Regions from separate parts of the Stenotrophomonas sp. CCNWLW162 genome, predicted to be linked through region 2. Evidence: predicted binding sites of a transcription regulator. Region 2 holds the regulator's gene; the other holds the start of a gene.
The links. Region 2 encodes FliA, which starts transcription of late flagellar genes. Its sites were predicted from a motif close to TAAAGTTTNNCNNNCNNNGGCCGATAA; they were not measured.

Region 1: the regulator FliA is predicted to act here: its motif matches at 3,488-3,514, upstream of V9K93_RS02280 (GGDEF domain-containing protein).

The regions. Positions count from the first base shown of each region.
Region 1 covers NZ_JBBCBL010000001.1:473,841-483,939, forward strand. The annotation lists gene V9K93_RS02270 (cation diffusion facilitator family transporter) at 1-792, opposite strand, end outside; gene V9K93_RS02275 (TonB-dependent siderophore receptor) at 1,011-3,260, opposite strand; gene V9K93_RS02280 (GGDEF domain-containing protein) at 3,547-4,962, shown strand; gene V9K93_RS02285 (MFS transporter) at 4,987-6,171, opposite strand; gene V9K93_RS02290 (winged helix-turn-helix transcriptional regulator) at 6,249-6,698, shown strand; gene V9K93_RS02295 (metallophosphoesterase) at 6,772-7,899, shown strand; gene V9K93_RS02300 (response regulator) at 8,032-8,715, shown strand; gene V9K93_RS02305 (sensor histidine kinase) at 8,712-10,091, shown strand.
Region 2 covers NZ_JBBCBL010000003.1:257,306-267,404, reverse strand. The annotation lists gene motD (flagellar motor protein MotD) at 1-634, opposite strand, end outside; gene V9K93_RS10085 (flagellar motor protein) at 636-1,376, opposite strand; gene V9K93_RS10080 (chemotaxis protein CheA) at 1,478-3,301, opposite strand; gene V9K93_RS10075 (protein phosphatase CheZ) at 3,304-3,909, opposite strand; gene cheY (chemotaxis response regulator CheY) at 3,909-4,301, opposite strand; gene V9K93_RS10065 (RNA polymerase sigma factor FliA) at 4,359-5,102, opposite strand; gene V9K93_RS10060 (MinD/ParA family ATP-binding protein) at 5,099-5,986, opposite strand; gene flhF (flagellar biosynthesis GTPase FlhF) at 5,973-7,613, opposite strand; gene flhA (flagellar biosynthesis protein FlhA) at 7,759-9,819, opposite strand; gene flhB (flagellar biosynthesis protein FlhB) at 9,864-10,099, opposite strand, start outside.

The sequences.
Region 1 (10,099 bases), on a different contig from region 2:
CAGTGAATCAGCGTCGGTTCCATCACGCATCACGATGTGCGCGGTCAGCGCCGGGGTGCTGGAGGCCAACGCCCACACATGCAGGTCATGCACGTCCAGCACGGCGGCATGATCTGACAGGCTGTCGCGCACCTTGGCCACGTCCATGCCCTTGGGCACGCCTTCCAGCAGCACGTTGATCGCCTCGCGCATCAGCACATAGGTGCGTGGCAGCACCCACAGGCCGATCAGTACCGCCAGGATCGGGTCGATCGGCTTCCAGCCGGTCCACTTGATCAACAACGCGCCGGCAATCACCGCCACCGAGCCAAGCATGTCCGCCCACACTTCCAGGTAGGCGCCCTTCACGTTGAGGCTTTCGCCACTGCCCGCCTGCAGCAGGCGCATCGAGATCAGATTGATGACCAGGCCCGCGGCGGCGATCACCAGCATGCCGGAGGAGGCAATCTCCTGCGGCTCGCGGAAACGTCCGATCGCCTCCCACAGGATGTAACCGGCGACTACGAACAGCATCGCGCCGTTGATCATCGCGCCCAGCGCTTCCAGGCGTGCATAGCCGTAGGTGCGACGCGCATCCGGCGGGCGCCGGCTCAGCCTCACCGCAACCAGCGCGATCATCAGCGCCAAAGCGTCGGTGGCCATGTGCGCGGCGTCGGACAGCAGCGCCAGGCTGTTGGTCCAGAACGCACCCACCACTTCGACAACGAGGAAGGTGGAGGTCAGGCCGAGTGCCCACCACAAGGGTTTCTCGTGGCGGATCTCGGATGGCAGGTGATCGTGGTCGTGGCCCATGGCAACAGCTCCTTTGCGATGGGAGGCAGGCTACGCCGGAGGGCGTTGGGAAACTATCACGGTGTTTATAACATTGCAGGCCACCGATACCTTCGCCGGGCATGGCCCGGCGCTACCGGGGCGCGGATTGCTGGGCGATACCATCGTGCACGGCCCGGCGCTACCCCGTAGCGCCAGGCCATGCCTGACGAACGCAGCGGGCCGTTACCCGCGTGTGCTCAGAACCCGAATCGCAGGCTGGCCCAGTAGGCGCGGCCCGGTTCGTTGTAGGTGGCCGCGCCGGCATCGCTGCTGTTGGCCTCGCGGAACAGGCGCTTGTCGGCCAGGTTGTTGACGCCGAAGCCGAAGCTGACCGTCTCGGTCACCTTGTAGCGTGCGCTCACGCCCCAGATGTTGTACGCACCGCGATCCTGCAGTGCGATCGACGGATCGCAGGTGCCGGTGCAACGCGGATCATTGTTGATGTTGGTGGTAGCCGGCTTCTGCTTGCCATAGAACGTGCCGGTCAGCAGCAGCGACAGCTTGTCGGTGGCCTGCCAGTCCAGCATCGTGTTGATCGTGTACTTCGGAATCACCGACAGCGGCTGGCCGGTGCTCTTGTTCTCGTTCTCCACCATGTAGGTGAAGTTGTTGCTCCACTTCAGGCGGTTGCCCTGCTCGCCCAGCAGCGGAATCACCAGGTTGCCTTCCAGCCCCTGCACGATCGCCTTCGGTGCATTCTCCCAGCGGAAGATGCGGCCCTTTGTATCGGCAGTCAGCCCGATCTGGGTGTAGCCGGCCTGGATCTTGTCCTTGTAGTCGTTGTGGAAGTACGTCAAGGACGCCTGCCAGCCGCTCTGCGGTGCCCACTCGATGCCTAGTTCCTTGTTCAGGCTGGTTTCCGCCTTCAGGTCCGCATTGCCGCGCATGTAGCAGCCGGCACCCAGGCTCGGCAGTGCGTTCGGGCAGCCATTGCCACGGGTGTAGTACAGATAGTCCGGATTCGACTGGTACAGGTTCGGCGCCTTGAACGCACGCGCGATGCCGCCCTTCACCACCCAGTCGCCGTTGATACGGAACTGCGCGTTGAAGCTGGGGCTGGTGTTGTTGCCGAACTGGCTGTGATGGTCGAAGCGCAGGCCCGGGGTAACGATCCAGCGCTCGCCCAGATAGATGTTGTCTTCCACGAATACAGCGGTGGTCTGCGCATCGGCCTTGCCGCGCGCACGGTCGGCCGACAGCCCCGGGAAGCCGCCGCCGCTGCTGCTGGACTGGCTCATCGAATACGGGTCGGTCAGACGGCTGTCCAGGTACTCGAAGCCCAGCGTCCAGATGTTCTCGGCACCGCCCAGCGTGGTCGGGAAGCTCACTTCGCCGTCCAGCTGGTAATTGCGCAGGCGCGAGGTCGACCAGTCGGTGCCGTTGAAGCTGCCTTCCGGGCCACCGGCCAAGCCTTCATTGATGCGCGAGTTGTTCACCGCTTCCACTGCCGCCGTTACCCGCGAGGTCACGTCTCCCCAGCGGCCGCGATGGGTGATCGCGCCGGTATTGCGGTACATGCGGTTGGTCTCGGCCTGCTGCTCGGCCAAAGCCCCCAGATCGATCGGTGTCGAGGTGCCGGTGGTACTGACGGCGCGGTCGCCGGCATAGATGTTGCCCTGGCGGCTGGTGCCGGCTTCGAACTCGACCACCTGGTTGGCGGTTACGTCCCAGCGCAGCAGCGCGTTGACGTCGCGGTTCTTGACGCCCTCGCGGCCGGCTGGCGGCACTGCGTTGGGGTTGGTGGCGTACTGGCGGTTGAGGTCCAGTGAGTCGGCATCGGTTTTGTTGAGATTGCCGTACAAGCGGAACGACAGGGTGTCGGTCATCGGCCCACTCAGCTGCAGGCCGACGCGCTCGCTGCCGCCTTCGGCGCTGTGCTCGGGCACCAGGCCATACAGGTCGACCGCACCGGTCAGATCGCCGGTCGGGCGCTTGGTGATGATGTTGACCACGCCACCGGAAGCACCGGAGCCATAGCGCGCCGCTGCAGGGCCGCGCAGCACTTCGATGCGCTCGATCATTTCCGCCGGCACCCAGTTGGTATCACCGCGGGTATTGCGCTCACCGCTGCGGCCCATGCGCACAGCATCACGCGCGCCGATGCGCTTGCCGTCGACCAGGATCAGGGTGTTTTCCGGGCCCATGCCACGCAGATCGATCTGGCGGTTGTTGCCGTACTGGCCCGACGCGCTGTTGCCGGTCAGGTTGACACCTGGCATGGTCCGCAACAGTTCGGCGATGTCGTTGGCCGGCGGCCGCTTGGCGATGTCCTCGGCGGTGATGGTCGAGGTGCCCAGCGCCTGCCGTGCGATCTGTGAAGCGGTGACATGCACCGTGTCGATATCGGTGGCGTCGGTTTCAGCGTGGGCGGTCAGCGCGCTGCCGGCCAGCAGGGCGGCAACGGCGAGCGCCAGCGGGCGCGGCGAAGGGACAACGGCTCGGGACATGATCTGGACCTTCTGGCAGGGCAACGGGGCCTCTGGCAAAGGGCTTGAGGCAACGACGAGGGGGAGGCGGAGCGCCGCTGCAGGTAGCCACAGCCCGATCCGTGCGCGCATTCTCCCATCAATGCGAGTGATTCTCAAATGCGTTCACGCATTGCCGCAGCCGTGCCGATGTGCTTTGCGCACCGCGCAAGCCTGCATCGCGCTTAAACTGGTCGGCTAGCCCGCCATCAACCGCACGCCGCCACGGCCGATACCCGTGGTTTGCCGTACGCAATCAGAGATCGACGTGGAACCACCCCAGTTGGACGACGCCAGCCAGCCGCTGGCCGAGGCCTGGCAGCAGTGCCTGCTGCAGGCCGGCCCTGCCGCCACCGCGCTGCTGCATGCCGCGGCCGCCGATGCCCCACCGGCCCTGGCCCAACGCTTCTACGAAGTGCTGCTGCAGGACACCCGTGCGCGCCGTTTCCTTTCCCACGACCAGGTCAAGCAGCGCCTGCAGCCGGCCATGCAGCGCTGGCTGGCGCAGCTGCTGACCACCGATGCCAGCGGCATCGCCAACACGGTGGCCTCGCAACGGATCATCGGCGACGTGCACGCCCGCGTCGGCATTCCGGTCGACCTGGTCACCCGTGGCGCACGCGTGCTCAAACATGAACTGTTCGTGCGCCTGCGCGACGATGCGCCGGACAGCGACACTGCGTTCGCCGCCATCGACTGCCTCAGCGCGATCATGGATATCGCCATGGAAGGCATGACCCTGGCCTACACCCATGCCCGCGAACGCTCCACCCGCGCCGATGCTGCGTACCGGCTGTTCTCGCTGGTGCAGAACGTCAGCACCGAGCGCGAGCGCCAGCGCGCGCTGCTGCTGGACTGGGAAAACGCGCTACTCTACGCCCTGGCCGGCCATGTGCAGGGCAGCGACGGCGCCAGCCTGGCCACTTCCGAATTTGGCCTGTGGTTCACCCACAAGGGCATTCCCAGCTTCGGCGAAAGCAGCGAGACACAGCAGGTCGACCAGCTGATGGCGCGTATCGACGGCTGCCTGCAGCGGGCCGCCGCCGATGATCCTGCGCAGCGGCTTGCAGTGCTGCCAGCGATCCGCGAGGACCTGGCCGCGATCCGCACCTTGATGACCCTGCTGTTCGAGCGCATCGGCGAACTCGATGCCGGCAGCGACGCGCTGACCAACCTGCTCAACCGCCGCTTCCTGCCGACCGTGCTGCGCCGGGAAATCGAGCTGGCTACACGCAACCGTACGCCGTTCTCGCTGTTGCTGCTCGACCTGGATCATTTCAAGGCGATCAACGACGGCCACGGCCACGATGCGGGTGACCGCGCACTGCAGCATGTGGCTGGGGTGCTCGGCCAGCTCACCCGTGGCAGCGATTATCTGTTCCGCTACGGTGGCGAGGAATTCGTGGTGGTGCTGGTCGCCGCCAGCGAATCACAGGCGGCAGTGATTGCCGATAGCCTGCGCCGGCAGATCGCACAATCGCCGGTACCGCTGGCCAACGGCCAGGTATTGAGCCTGACCGCCAGCATCGGTGTCGCCGGCCATGATGGTCATCCGGACTACGAGCGGCTGATGGCCCGTGCCGACGCGGCGATGTACGAGGCCAAACGCAGTGGCCGCAACCGAGTGGTGGTGGCCAGCGATGCACTGCAGGAAGCCCCCGGGCGGCGGGCATTGCAGCGGTAGCGGCAACCCCGGGCGCGAACGTCGCTACATTGCGGCCCGGCGCGGTACCCGCCACGCCGCCCACCACAGCAGCGCCAGCAACGCGATGCCGGCGCCCAGCAGGCATACCGCCTGCCAGCCATTCCGCGCCTGCATCCAGGGCCCGGCCGCTGCACCGGCACCACTGCCCAGCGCATAGAACAGCATGTACAGCGCCACCAGGCGCCCATGCTGTTCGCCCGGCGCGCGCAGCAACAGGGCCTGGTTCGATACATGCAGCGCCTGCCCGCCCAGATCGAGCACGACCACGCCCAGCAACAGCATGCCCACCGAATGCGGCAACCCCAGCAGCGGCCACCACGCGACCAGCATCAGCAGCAGCGCGCCGAGGCTGACCCGATGCGCGAATCCACGGTCCATCCAGTGCCCGACCCGCGCCGCAAGCAGCGCACCGATCACCCCAGCCAGGCCCAGCGCACCGATGGCGGCAGTCGACCAGTGCAGCGGTGGCGCCGACAACGGCAGTGGCGCTGCCGCCCAGAACACATTGAGGCCGGCAAACAGCAACAGTGCCAACGGACCGCGCTCACGCAGCGTCCGGTCATCGCGCAGCATGCCCAGCATCGACCCCATCAAGGCACGCCAGCCCGGCGGCACCACCGGTACCGGCACCGCCGGCAGACGCCGCCACAGCAGCACTGCCAACGCCGCCATCAGCGCCGCCGACAGCAGATAGACCGCGCGCCAGCCAACAGCGGCCGCCACCACGCCGGACACTACACGCGCCAGCAGCAGGCCAATGAACACACCGCCCTGCACCATGCCGACCACGCGCCCGCGCTGCTGAGCCGGTGCCAGCGATGCGGTGTAGGCGATCAACCCCTGGGTCAGCGCGGTGCCCAGCAGGCCGGCCAGAAGCATGCCCGACAACAGCCACACGGCCGTTCGCGCGGCCGCCAACCACAGCAATGCGACCACCAGCGCCATCAACTGCAGGCGTAGCAGGCGCCGGCGATCGCCCCTGTCGGCCAATGGCAGCAGGCCCAGCAAGGCCAGCACGCTGCCCGCCTGGGTCGCTGCCAGTACCGCCCCGGCCAGCGCGGGGTCCAGCGCAAAGGCCTGTGCCAGGCGTTCCAGCAATGGCTGTGCGTAATAGACGTTGGCAACGCTGGCACCTGCGGCAACCGCGAGCAGGACCAGCAGGGGGCGTGGGATGGGTGCTGCAGTCATGATGTAGTTGCAATTTGAAACTTGATGCAGGCTACTGCCATTGGTTTTAAACTGCAACCACATCAGAGAGGTCCACCATGCACGCCGACAGCCCCTGCCCCGTTGCCCGCAGCGCCGATCTGCTCGGTGACCGTTGGGCGCTGCTGGTCATCCGTGATGCCTTCGATGGCGTCACCCGCTTTGGCGATTTCCAGCGCAGCCTCGGTGCGGCCCGTAATATCCTCAGCGACCGCCTGCGCCGGCTGGTCGAAGCAGGCATCCTGCGGCTGCAGCCCGCCTCCGACGGCTCGGCCTATCAGGAATACGTGCTCACCGCCGCTGGCCTGGAACTGTTCCCGCTGCTGGTCGCCCTGCGCCAGTGGGGCGAGCGCCACCGCTTCGGCGCCGGTGAAGCGCACTCCCAGCTGATCGAGTCGAGCACACGGCGACCGCTGCCCTACATGCAGCCACGCGGTCGCGATGGCGAACCGCTGCCAGCCTCTGCCACCCGTGTGCGCAAGCTCAAGGACGGGAGCGGCAGCAGCTGACCCGCCCGTTCGCGCACACCGCCGCCCGGCCACGCCGGTTAGGATCAGGCCTTTCCGCTGCCGGACGCTGCCGATGTCGCGCTATCGCCCTTCCCTGTTGACCGCCCTGCTGCTGCCGGTGCTGGCCTGCGCCGCAGCAACCACGCAGGCACGCGAGGTCGCGGCCCCCGCCGCCCATGTGGACGCCGATGGCCCCTATGTGTTCCGCCAGGGCGAGCAACTGCAAGCCAAGTGGATCTGCGCCGACAAGGTCGAGTCGCGCACACTTGCCATGGGCACTGCAGGCACCGATATCGCAGCGCGCTGTGGCTACGGGCACACCGTGCATGTGGCGGCACCGAACGCGCCTTCGGCCTCCGTGCTTCCGGCTGCGCCGCGCATCGTCGCGCTGTCCGACATCCATGGCCAGTACGGGCTGCTGGTGCGCCTGCTGCGCGCCCACCAGGTCATCGATGCGCAGGACCGTTGGGCACTGGGCAAGGACACGCTGGTGGTCGCCGGCGATGTGTTCGACCGCGGCCCGCAGGTAACCGAGGCGTTCTGGCTGCTGTACGGCCTGCAGCAGCAGGCGGCCGCCGCCGGCGGCGCGGTGCATTTCGTGCTGGGCAACCACGAAACCATGGTGCTGTACGACGACCTCCGCTACGTCAATCCGAAGTACCTGCGCAGCGCGCAGCTGCTCGGCCGCAGCTACCCGCAGCTGTACGGTGCCGATTCGGTGATCGGGCAGTGGCTGCGCACCCGCCCGGTACTGCTGAAGATCGGCGACACTCTGTTCCTGCATGGCGGCATCTCGCCCGAGGCGGTGGAGCTGGCGCTGGAACCGGCTCGCACCAATGCGGCCTACCAGGCGTCGCTGGGCCTGCCCAAGGCCGAAGTGAAGGCCGACCCGGCCACCGCGCCGCTGTATGACGGCAAGACCAGCCCGATCTGGTACCGCGGCTACTTCGATGGCCGCCTCGATACGCAGGGCGTACAGGCGGTGCTGGATCGCCTGCAACTCAAGCGCATCGTGGTCGGCCACACCTCGATGCCGCACGTCAGCAGTTTCCATGACGACCGCGTGATCGCCATCGACAGCAGCATCAAGAACGGTGAAAACGGCGAACTGCTGTTCATCGAGAACGGCACGCTCAGCCGGGGCCTGCTGGATGGCTCGCGGGTGCCGCTGGCGCAGGGCGAGCCCGGCCTGCAGGACTGAATGGAAGGACAGCGCGGCGGCGCCTGCAAGCGCCAGCGCGCTCCCCCTTCACCCGGTTTGCGGCTACCCTCGGCAGCCGAGAGGCCCACCGCGATCATCCGGCCGGCCTGACTGCTACTGGAGCCCACGCGCATGCGCGTTCTGATTGCTGAAGACGACCCGGACATCGCCTCCGGCCTGTGCGCCTCGTTGCGCCGGCAGGGCCATGTGGTCGACCACGTCGACAACGGCGCGCACGCCGATGCCGCGCTGGGCTCGACCCAGTACGCGCTGCTGGTGCTGGACCTGGGCCTGCCGCAGCTGGACGGCCGTGACGTGCTGCAGCGCCTGCGCCAGCGCGGTGATGGCCTGGCAGTGCTGGTGGTGACCGCCCGTGACGGCCTGGCCGAACGCGTGCGGGTGCTCGACCTTGGCGCCGATGACTACCTGGTCAAGCCGTTCGCGCTGGACGAATTCGAGGCGCGCGTGCGTGCGCAGCTGCGCCGGGTCACCAGCAATGGCAACCCGGACCTGCGCATCGGCCGCCTGCGGCTGGATCTGGCCGGACACCGCGTGTGGATCGACGAGCAGTCGCTGGAGCTGACCGCACGCGAATTCGGCCTGCTGTCCGCACTGGCGGTGCGTGCCGAACGCATCGTCTCGCGCGCACAGCTGGTCGAAGCGCTGTGCGACTGGGGCCAGGACCTGACCGACAACGGCCTGGACATCGCCCTGCATCGCCTGCGCCGCAAGCTGCAACCCGGCGGCATCGGCATCCGCACCGTACGCGGGCTGGGCTACATGCTGGAAGACGCGCAGGACGACAGCACGCCGTGATCAGTGGCCCGCCCAGCCTGCGCCGGCGCCTGCTCGCCTTCCTGGCGCTGCCGATGCTGGGCCTGTTGATCTTCAACACGGTCCTTGCCTATTACGTTGCGCTGGACTATTCCAATCGCATCCACGACCGCAACCTGATCGACGACACGCATTCGTTCGCACAGATGCTGAGCACCATGCCGGTGACCAGCGACCTGTCTCCGCAGGCGCGCTTCCTGATCGAGTACGACCCCGACGGCCATCGCTACTTCAACGTCGACAGCAGCCGCATGGGTACGCTCAGCGGCAATGCGGACTTCAGCCCGTACGCTCCTTCGCAGGACTGCACCGGTGTGCATCCTGCGCTCTACGACGGTACCCTCAACGGCCAGCAGGTGCGCATGGCCACCGTCTGCACGCAGGCGATGAACGACCCGCAGGACCAGCTGGCGGTGACCGTGGCCGAGAGCATGGCCGACCGCCGGCAGCGTGCGCGCGAGATCCTGATGATCATCATCCCGCTGATGACCATGCTGGCGCTGGGTACCGCGGCGCTGGTCTGGTTCGGCGTGACCTATGGCCTGCGCATCCTGACCCCGTTGACCACCCGCCTGGCACAGCGCCGTGGCGAGCTGGCGCCGATCTCCGATGCCGACGTGCCGGAAGAAATCCAACCGCTGATCAGCACCATCGATGGCCTGTTCGCCCGCCAGGCGGAGATGATCACGCTGCAGAACCGCTTCATCGCCGATGCCGCGCATCAGCTGCGCTCGCCCTTGGCCGGCATGGCCCTGCACGTGGACCAGGCGCTGGCACATGGCGACCCGGACACCGTGCGCGAGGCGCTGCAACACATCCGCCGGCTCAACCAGCGCACCGCGCGGGTCAGCACCCAGCTGCTGGCGCTGAGCCGCGCGCAGACCGTGCCGGAAACCGTCGAAGCGCTGGATCTTGGCACCCTGCTGCCGCAATGGGTGGGCACCCGCGTGCCGGAAGCGATCCGCGATGGCATCGACCTCGGCTACCGCGGCAGCAGCCAGCCGCTGCGTGTGCTCGGCAACGGCGCCCTGCTGCAGGATGCGCTGGACAACCTTATCGACAATGCCCTGCGCTATGCAGGCCGCGGCGCCACCGTCACGGTCGGCGTGCAGGCGCTGGACGACAATGATGTGGAGCTGTACGTGGAGGACAACGGCCCCGGCGTGCCCGAGGACGTGATGCCACGGCTGGGCGAGCGTTTCTTCCGCGCCCCGGGCACCACGTCCAGCGGCACCGGCCTGGGCCTGGCCATCGCCCACGAGGCCGTGGAGCACTTCGGTGGACGCCTGGGCTTCCTCAACCGTGCCGGCGGCGGACTGAAGGTCACCATCACGCTGCCGCTGCTGAAGGCCCCCTGACCCGGTCC
Region 2 (10,099 bases):
CGGTGGCGATCGGCACGTTGTCGGTATGGCCTTCCACGCGCACGCTGTTGGGTACATCGCGCAGTACGTCGGCCAGGCTGGCCAGGGTCTGCCGCGCGTGCACGTCCAGCGCGGCCGAGCCGGTCGGGAACAGGATGTCGCTGTTGATCTCGACTTCGATCCACAGCTCGGTGCGACGCACGCTGATCATGCCGCGGTCGATCAGCGGTGCCAGCGCGGCGGTCAGACGGTCGGCGATGCTGCTGAGCTGGCGCTCGGCGCGCGCGATCTGTTCCTGGTTGTGCACCGACACGGGCATGCGCATCTGCGAGGCCATCGATGGCAGCAGCGTCGGGTCGTGCGACGGCGCAGGCGCCGAGGGCCCGATCTTGGTGCCGGACTTGATCACTGAGGGACTGTCCCAGCCGCCGCCCTGCACCTGCTTGTTGCCGACCTGCACCGGATTGATGGTGCGCGGCGCGCCACCGAAGGCATCGGTGAGCGCGTCGGCCATGATCCGGTACTTGCCCTCGTTGACCGAGGAGATCGCGTACATGACCACGAAGAAGGCGAGCAGCAGCGTCATCAGGTCGGCATAGGGGATTGCCCATGCTTCATGGTTGGCGTGCTCTTCGTGGTGCTTGCGGCGGGCCATGTCAGTGCAGGAAGCCGGAGAGGTTGGTTTCGATGTTGCGCGGGTTCTCGCCCTGGGCGATCGAAATCAGGCCTTCGATGACCATTTCGCGATCACGGGTGTTGTGCGAGATCACACTCTTGAGCTTGGCGGCGATCGGCAGGAACAGCAGGTTGGCCGAGGCGATGCCGTAGATGGTGGCGGTGAACGCGGCGGCGATGCCATGGCCGAGCTTGCTCGGGTCGGCGAGATTCTTCATCACCGCGATCAGGCCGAGCACGGCGCCGATGATGCCCAGCGTGGGCGCATAGATGCCCATCGCCTCGAAGACCTTGGCGCCGGCCTGGTCCTGGTGCTCCTGGCTTCCCAGTTCGATTTCCAGCATGTGCCGGATTGATTCGGGCTCGACGCCGTCCACCAGCAGCTGCAGTCCCTTGCGCAGGAACGGGTCCTGCTGTGCTTCCACCTGTGCTTCCAGGCCAAGCAGGCCCTGGCGGCGTGCGATGTTGCTCCATTCGACAATCTGCTGGATCAGTTCGCGGCGGTCGCTGTGCGGCGGTCGCACGACCCAGCGCACGATCTTGAAGGCGTGCTTGAACACGGCCGGCGAGGTGTGCAGCAGGATCGCGGCGACGGTACCGACGATGACGATCACGAACGCGGCAGGCGACCACAGCGACGCCAGGCCGGCGCCCTTGAGGATGCTGCCGCCGACCAGCGAGGCCAGGGCGAGAAAGAGTCCAATGAGGCTGAGTCTATCCATGGGTCCGGTATCGGCTTGTGTGAATGGGACTTGAGACACCGGGAGGTCGTGTACAGACGGTAGTCACAGTTTTCGGGTCGCCGGGCATGGCCCGGCGGGCTTCAGCGCAGTCCGTCCACGTCCAGGATCAGGGCCATGCGACCATCGCCGATCAAGGTTGCACCCGCATAACCAGCCAGGCCACGCAGCGCCTTGGGCAAGGGTTTGATGACCACTTCCTCGCGCCCTCGCACCTGGTCCACGACCAGGCCGAACCGGGCTTCACCGGCCTGCAGCACGACGATGGTCAGCAGCGGCGAGGCGGCCGGCGTCACATCCAGCCACTGGCGAAGATCGACCAGCGCCAGGGTATGCGAGCGGCGGTCGAGCACGGCACGTCCATCGAACCAGCCCAGCGAGGTGCGCGGGGCGTGCAGCACTTCCATCACGCGTGCCAGCGGCAAGGCGTATACGTCCTCGCCGGCCTGCACCAGCAGGGTCGGCAGGATCGCCAGGGTCAGCGGCACGCGGATCAGGAAGCGACTGCCGCGGCCCAGTTCCGACTGGATCTGGATCTGGCCGCTCAGTTCGCGGATGCGCGACTGCACCACGTCCATGCCGACACCACGGCCGGAGATATCCGTGACCTGCTGCTTGGTCGAGAAGCCGGGCAGGAACACCAGGTGCAGGCATTCCTCGCTGCTCAGGCGGGCAGCGGCTTCCGGATCGATCAGGCCCTTCTCGCGTGCCTTCGCGCGCAGCTTTTCCGGATCGATGCCGGCGCCATCGTCCTGTACCTCGATGCTGACGTAGTCGCCTTCCTGCTGCGCCGACAGGCGCACGTGGCCCATCCGAGGCTTGCCCTGGGCTTCACGCAGCTCGGGCGTTTCCACGCCATGGTCGATGGCGTTGCGGACCAGATGCACCAGCGGGTCGGCCAGGGCTTCGACCAGGTTGCGGTCGAGCTCGGTTTCGGCGCCGATCAGCTCAAGGTCCACTTCCTTCTTCAGCGAGCGGGCAACGTCGCGGGCGACCTTGGGGAAGCGCGAGAACACCTTGCCCACCGGCTGCATGCGGGTACGCATCACCGCCGACTGCAGGCGTGCGGTGGCGATGTCCAGCGTGGATACCGCACGGTCCAGCTCCTCGTCGCGCAGGCGCGCACGCAGGGTCTTCAAGCGATTGCGTGACAGCACCAGTTCGCCGATCAGGTTGACGATCGCATCCAGGCGCTTGGTATCCACGCGCACGGTGTGCTCGGCTTCGGCCAGTGGCTTGGCGGGCGGCTTGGCCGCCGGTGCGGGTGCGGCTGGGCGTGGCGCGGGCGGTGCCGCCGGCACTGCGGCGACCGGTTTGGTGCCGGGTGCGGCGCCACCGTGCAGCTGGTCGAGCAGGGCTTCGAACTCGTCTTCGCTGATCAGGCCGTCGTCGGCCTTCTTCGCCGGTGCGACCGCGGTCGGGGCTTTGCCGCCGTGCAGCTGGTCGAGCAGGGCCTCGAACTCATCGTCGGTGATCAGGTCACTGCCACCGGCGGCGGGCGCAGCGGCGGCCGCCGGGGCGGTGGCGCCACCGTGTACATCGAACTGCGCGATCAGCTCGGGGGGCGCGTAGCCCGGTTCGGTACCCGAGGACACCGCATCCAGCATCGACTGCAGGTAATCCAGCGATTGCTGGGCGGCATCGAAATGGTGGGCCTGCAGCACCGCCTGGCCGGCGCGCGCGGCGCCGAGGGCTTCTTCGGCGGCGTGGCACAGTTCAACCATGGCCGTCACGCCAAGGAAGCCGGCGCCACCCTTCAGCGTGTGGTAGCCGCGGAACACCGCATTGAGCTGGTCGCCGTCCTGGGGTGCCTGCTCCAGCGACACCAGCTGTTCGCCCAGGCGATCCAGGATTTCCTGCGCCTCGATGATGAAATCGGCAGTGATGTCGTCGGATACCGCGCTCATGCTTACAGCCCCAGATCCGACAACAGGTCGTCGGCGTCGTTCTGCGAGACCGCGTGGCGGTCCAGTCCCTTCAGTGCCGGTCCGGCCAGTTCCGGGTCGGAGCGATGCTGTTCCGGCGGCAGGCCGAGTGCGCCGAAGCCTTCGTGCACGCGGCGCACGATGCCGACCACGCGACGGATGATCTGCCCGGTCAGGTCCTGGTAGCTCTGGGTCAGAGCGATCTCGGTCAGGTTGTGGCGGATGCGCTCGAGCTGCGCGTCCTGGCCAGGCTGCAGGCCTTCGGCGCGCAGCTGTTCGGTCAGGCTGCGGCATTCCTCGGCCAGGTCCAGGGTGCGGTGGGTGGCCTGTTCGGTCATCGCCACCACGTGGTCCAGACGCGCGCAGGCGTCGTCCAGTTCGCCGGCTTCGTCAGGCACGGTCGGCAGCTCACCCAGCGCCTGTCCCAGCTCGCGGGCCAGCCGCGAAAGGCCGCTCATCATCGGCTGCGTGCGCAGTGCGACCAGCCCGTCGATGCGCTGCCGCCACGCGGCTTCGTCACCGGACTCGAGTGCGTCCAGGGCTTCCTGAAGGCGCAGGGCGAGGGCGTTCCTGTCGACCGTGGTATCCATCAGGCGCTGGCCGCCAGGCGTTCGAAGATCTTGCCGAGCTTCTCTTCCAGGGTCTGCGCGGTGAACGGCTTGATGATGTAGCCGTTCACGCCGCTCTGGGCGGCTTCGATGATCTGCTCGCGCTTGGCTTCGGCCGTCACCATAAGCACCGGCAGTGTCTTCAGCTTGGCATCGGCGCGGATCGCCTTGAGCAGTTCGATGCCGGTCATCACCGGCATGTTCCAGTCGGTGACCACGAAATCGAACGGCTGGCTCTGCAGCAGCGACAGCGCGGCATGCCCGTCCTCGGCTTCGGCGGTATTGGTGAAGCCCAGATCGCCCAGCAGGTTCTTGACGATCCGACGCATGGTCGAGAAGTCGTCGACGATCAGGATGCGCATGTTCTTGTTCAAAGCAGAGTTCCTTTGTTGTTCAGTCCGGGCGGCCGGGGGCAGCCGCCTCGGGCATGTTCATTCTTCGAGGCCGGCGTCCGCCGCCTCGAAAATCTTCAGTCGACCACGCAGGCGCAGCACTGCCTGGCCGTGGATCTGGCAGACCCGCGATTCACTTACGCCAAGCACCGCGCCGATCTCCTTCAGGTTCAGCTCCTGCTCGTAGTAGAGCGACAGCACCAGCTGCTCGCGCTCGGGCAGGTGGCCGATCGCCTTGCCCAGCTCGCGGCCGAACTCGCCGCGTTCCAGTACCTGCTGCGGGGTCGGGCCGCCCTGGGTGACGGTGTCCAGCTCGCCCTGGTCTTCGATGCGCGACTCCAGGCTCAGCACCTGGCCACGTGCGGCGTCTTCCATCAACCGCAGGTATTCGGGCAGCGGCATTTCCATCGCCGCGGCCACTTCGGTGGCGCTGGCGGCGCGGCCGCTGCTCTGCTCCAGGCGGCGGATGGTGGCGGCGGCATCACGAGCGCGGCGGTGCACTGAGCGGGGCACCCAGTCGCCACGGCGGATCTCGTCGATCATCGAGCCGCGGATGCGGATCGACGCATAGGTCTCGAACGAGGCGCCCTGGTCGGCGTCGTAGCTGCGCGAGGCTTCGATCAGGCCCATCATGCCGGCCTGGATCAGGTCATCGACCTCGACGCTGGCGGGTAGGCGCGCAGCCAGATGGTGGGCGATGCGCCGCACCAGGTCCGAATGCTGGGCGATGACTTCGTTCGCCGCCGAGCGCTGCACTTCCCTGTACTGGGCTGCGCCTTTCATGCCGTCACCCCACGCTGCTTGAGGATGCGTTCGAGGAAGAATTCGACGCCGCCACGCGGTTCGGTCGGCGCCTGCCAGCGCGCGGTACGGCGCGCGATCTCGGTGATCGCCAGCGCGGCCGGGCTGGACGGATAGGCCTTCACCACCGGCTGCTGGCGCTGCACCGACAGGCGCAGCCAATCGTCCTGCGGAACGCAGCCGAGGTAGTTCAGCGAGACATCGGCGAGGAACTTCTCGCAGACACGGGTCAGCTTTTCGTACAGCACGCGGCCCTCGTTGGGGTCGCGCACCATGTTGGCCACCACCTGGATGCGGTCCACGCCACGCTCGCGCGACAGCACCTTGATCAGTGCGTAGGCGTCGGTGATCGAGGCCGGCTCGTCACAGACCACCACCACGGTGTCCTGTGCGGCCTGGCAGAAGGTCAGTACGCCATCGTTGATGCCGGCGGCGGTGTCCACCACCATGATGTCCAGCTCGCGTTCCAGCTCGGAGAACACGTTGACCAGGCCGACGTGCTCGGCCGGGGCCAGCTCGGCCATGTGGCGGCGGCCGGACGCGGCAGGGACCACCAGCACGCCGTTCGGGCCTTCGACGATGACGTCATCCAGCGAGCAGCGGCCGGCGACCAGATCGGCCAGGGTAAAGGTGGGGTTCAGTCCCAGGATCACGTCGATGTTGGCCAGGCCGAGGTCGGCGTCCAGCAGCAGCGTGCGCTTGCCCATGCCGGCCAGCGCCACGGCCAGGTTGGCGGACACATTCGTCTTGCCCACGCCGCCCTTGCCGCCAGTGACCGCAATGGTGCGCACAGGGCCGAGCGGCTCGCTGCGGGTGGCCGACAGCGGGAAGGTCTTGGTCAGCTTGGCGTACTCACGCGACGGCATGGTTCAACTCCGGGTTGCAGGGCATATCGGCCGCGCGGCGCAAATCTTCAAGGCGAAGTACGAGATTGGCTGCACTGGCCCGGTGCAGGTCCTCCGGAACGTCCTGGCCGTCGGTCACCCAGGTGATCGGCAGGGCGTGGTCCACGGCCACCGACAGGGCGTTGCCGAAGCGGCCGGTTTCGTCCAGCTTGCTCAGCACCAGGCCCTGCAGGTTGGCCGCGCCGAAGCGGCGGACCACCTCGTCCATGTCGCCGAAGCTGGTGTTGGCTGGAAGCACCAGCAGGGTGCGGACCTGGCGGGCGGCACGCAGCCACTGCAGCTGGGCGGCCAGGGCACGGTCGCGCGGGCCCAGGCCGGCGGTGTCGATCAGCACCAGCTTGTAGTCCTTCAGGCGTTCCAGCAGCTGGTCCAGGTCGGTGCCGCTGTTGGCCTCATGCACCGCGATGCCGAGCTGGCGGCCGTAACCGTACAGCTGCTCGCGGGCACCGATGCGGGTGGTGTCGGTGGTGACCAGGGCGACATCGCGCGGGGCGTGCTTCTCGGCGAAGCGCGAGGCCAGCTTGGCGATGGTGGTGGTCTTGCCGGCGCCGGTCGGGCCGACGAGAGCGATCACGCCGCCTTCCTCCAGCGGGTCGACCGGAGCGATCGGCAGCTTGCGCGAGATCAGCCCGAGCATCAGGCCGCGGCCGCGGTGCGCATCGGTCTCCAGCGGGATCTGCATGGCCACGTCGCGGGTCAGGCCGGCGTCGAAGCCGTACTCGTCCATCAGGTCCAGTGCAGTGGCGCGCACCGGGCAGCCACGCAGGCGCTCGTCGGTGAAGCGGTTCATCTCGCGCTCGATCACCTGGCGCATGCCGGCCACTTCCTGGCGCAGCTGTCGGATCTCGGCATCGTCCTGGGCGACCACGGTCAGCACCGGGGCTGGTGCAAGGGTCGGTTCCGGGGCGGTGTCGATGGTTGCGTCCGCCATCGACGGTTCGTCGGCGAAGGTCTGCGACTGCGCGTCGGCCACAACGCTGGCCGGCAGCGGCAGCGGCGGCGGCTGCACCGCCACGGCCGGGGCCGGGCTTTGCTGATGCTCGGCATGCGGCGGATCGATCTGGAAGCGCGCACGGTTGGCCGGGATGATCACGGCGGGTGCAGCGACAGCGTCGGCGACGGCGTCTGCGAACGGGCCGAAGGCCTGTTCCGCACGCGCCGGTTCGTTGACGGCAGCACGCGCCAGGGTTGCGGCGAAGCCGGTGCTGCCGCGGGTCGGCACGATCTCGTCGGCGCTGTCCAGGGTGCGGCCGGTGGCACCGACGGCGGCGCGGGCCAGCGCGGCAACGGCCGAGGTGGTCGCAGCCACCGGTTCCGGTGCCGGGGTGGCACTGCGGCGACGGGTCACTGCAGCGATCACCGCGTCGGCGGCATTGCGCGGCTTTGGTACCGGCGGCGGGGCGATGTCACGACGCGAGGCTTCCAGTGCACGCTGCACGGCGCTCTCGTCGTAGTTGGCGGCGGCAACGATCTCGATGCCTTCCTCGATCCGGCGGTTGGACAGGATCACGGCGTCAGGACCATGTTCCTTGCGCACCAGGTTCATGGCCGAGCGCATGTCGGCGGCAACGAATCGTTTGATTTTCATGCTGTGGTCACGGGACGAAGACGGCGGGGTGGCGGTCGGAGAACTCGGGTGGTCGGTGGTCTGCACGGTGCGGGTTCCCCTTGGTATCTGTCTGTTGCGTTGGTTCGAAAGTGGTGTCTGTTTTCTGGCGCATCGGAGGGCGGCGTCAGCTGATCGTTCCGACCAGCTTCAGGCGCTTGTCCTCCGGCACCTCGCTGTAGGCCAGGACCGACAGCGACGGAACGCTGTGGCGGACCAGGCGGGCCAGCGCGGCGCGCACCGGGCCGGGTACCAGCACGACCGCGGGCTCGTTGCGGGCTTCCTGCTTGCTGACACATTCGGCCAGGCTCTGGTGCAGTCGCTCAGCGAGTCCGGGTTCCAGCGCGGCGCCGTTGCCCTGCGTGGACTCCTGCAAGACACGTTCCAATTGTGGGTTGAGCGTGAACACCGGCAGCTCGGCCGACATTCCGGCGATCTCCTGCACGATGAAGCGGCCCAGTGCGGTGCGCACGGCGGCAGTCAGCACGGCCGGGTCCTGGCTGCTGGGCGCGTGTTCGACCAGCGCTTCGGCGATCTTGCGCAGCTGGCGGATCGGAATGCGCTCGACCAGCAGGTTCTGCAGCACCCGTACCACCGCCGACAGCGGCAGTGCCTTCGGCGTCAGATCTTCGACGAGCTTGGGCGCACTCTTGGCCAGGTTGGCCAGCAGGTGCTGCACTTCTTCGTGGCCGAGCAGTTCCGGCGCGTGTTCGCGGATCAGGTGCGAGAGGTGGGTAGCGACCACGGTGGCCGGATCGACCACGGTGTAGCCGAGCGTCTCGGCCTGGGCGCGCTGGTGCGGCTGGATCCAGGTCGCGTCCAGGCCGAAGGCGGGGTCCTTGCCGGCGATACCTTCCAGCGCACCGAGCGCGCTGCCCGGGTCCAGTGCCAGCTCGCGGTCCGGATGGATCTCGGCGGTGGCCACCGGCACGCCGTGCACCAGCACGCGGTAGCCATTGGCCGGCAGTTCCAGGTTGTCGCGGATGTGCACCGACGGAATCAGGAAGCCGACATCCTGGGTCAGCTTGCGGCGCACGCCCTTGATCCGCGCCATCAGTTCGCCGCCCTGGTTGCTGTCCACCAGCGGGATCAGGCGGTAGCCGACCTCCAGGCCCAGCGGATCGACCGGGCGCAGCTCGTCCCAGCTCAGTTCGGCGGTGGGCGCGGGTGCGGCCGGACGGCCCAGCGCAGTGAGTGCGGCGGCGTCACTGTTGCCGGCAGAGGCATCGGCAGCCGGTAGCTTGCTCTTGCGGTACAGCTTCCAGGCGATGAAACCCAGGATCGCGGCCAGCGTCAGGAAAGCGACGTTGGGCATGCCCGGCACCAGGCCGACCACACCGAGGATGCCGGCGGTGATCGCAAGCGCGCGGTACTGGCCGAACACCTGGCCGCTCATCGCCTGGGCCATGTCCTGCGAGCGCGAGGCACGGGTGACCAGCATCGCCACCGCACTGGAGACCAGCAGGGCCGGCAGCTGCGCCACCAGGCCGTCGCCGATGGACAGCAGGGTATAGGTGGCAGCGGCATCGCCGAAAGGCATGCCATGCTGCAGCACGCCCACGGCCAGGCCGCCCAGCATGTTGATGAACAGGATCAGGATGCCGGCGATGGCATCACCACGGATGAACTTGCTGGCACCGTCCATCGCACCGTAGAAGTCGGCTTCCTCGCGCACTTCCTCGCGGCGCAGCTTGGCTTCTTCACGCGTCAGCAAACCGGCGTTGAGGTCGGCGTCGATCGCCATCTGCTTGCCGGGCATGGCGTCGAGGATGAAGCGCGCGGTCACTTCCGAGACGCGGCCGGCACCCTTGGTGATGACCACGAAGTTGATGATGGTCAGGATCGCGAACACCACGATGCCGACTGCGTAGTTGCCACCGATCACGAACTCGCCGAAGGCGGCAATGACCTTGCCGGCCGCGTCGTGGCCGTTCTGGCCGTTGAGCAGGATCACGCGGGTGGAGGCCACGTTCAGGGCCAGCCGCAGCATGGTGGTGACCAGCAGCACGATCGGGAAGATGGTGAAGTCCAGCGGGCGCTTCACATAGACCACCGCCAGCAGCACCATCAGCGAGATGGCGATGTTGAAGGTGAACAGCGCATCGAGCACCGGTGCGGCCAGCGGCACCACGACCATGGCCAGCAGTGCCAGCACGATCAGTGGCGCGCCAAGGCCCTGGCGGATCATCTCCAGGGCGCGGCGGGTGTTGAAGCCGGGGGAGGGCTGGGCGCTCACGGGCGGCCTCCCTTGCCGAATTCATCCACCTGGATGTGCGGGCTGTCCGGCATCGGGCCAGTGCGCCAGGCGCGCAGCTGGTAGACGTAGGACAGGACCTGGGCCACGGCCGAATACAGTCTCACGGGGATTTCCTTTCCGAGTTGGCCTTCCCGATACAAGGCGCGTGCCAAAGGCGGCGCCGAGACGATGGCGACCTTGTTGCCATCGGCCACTTCACGGATGCGCAGGG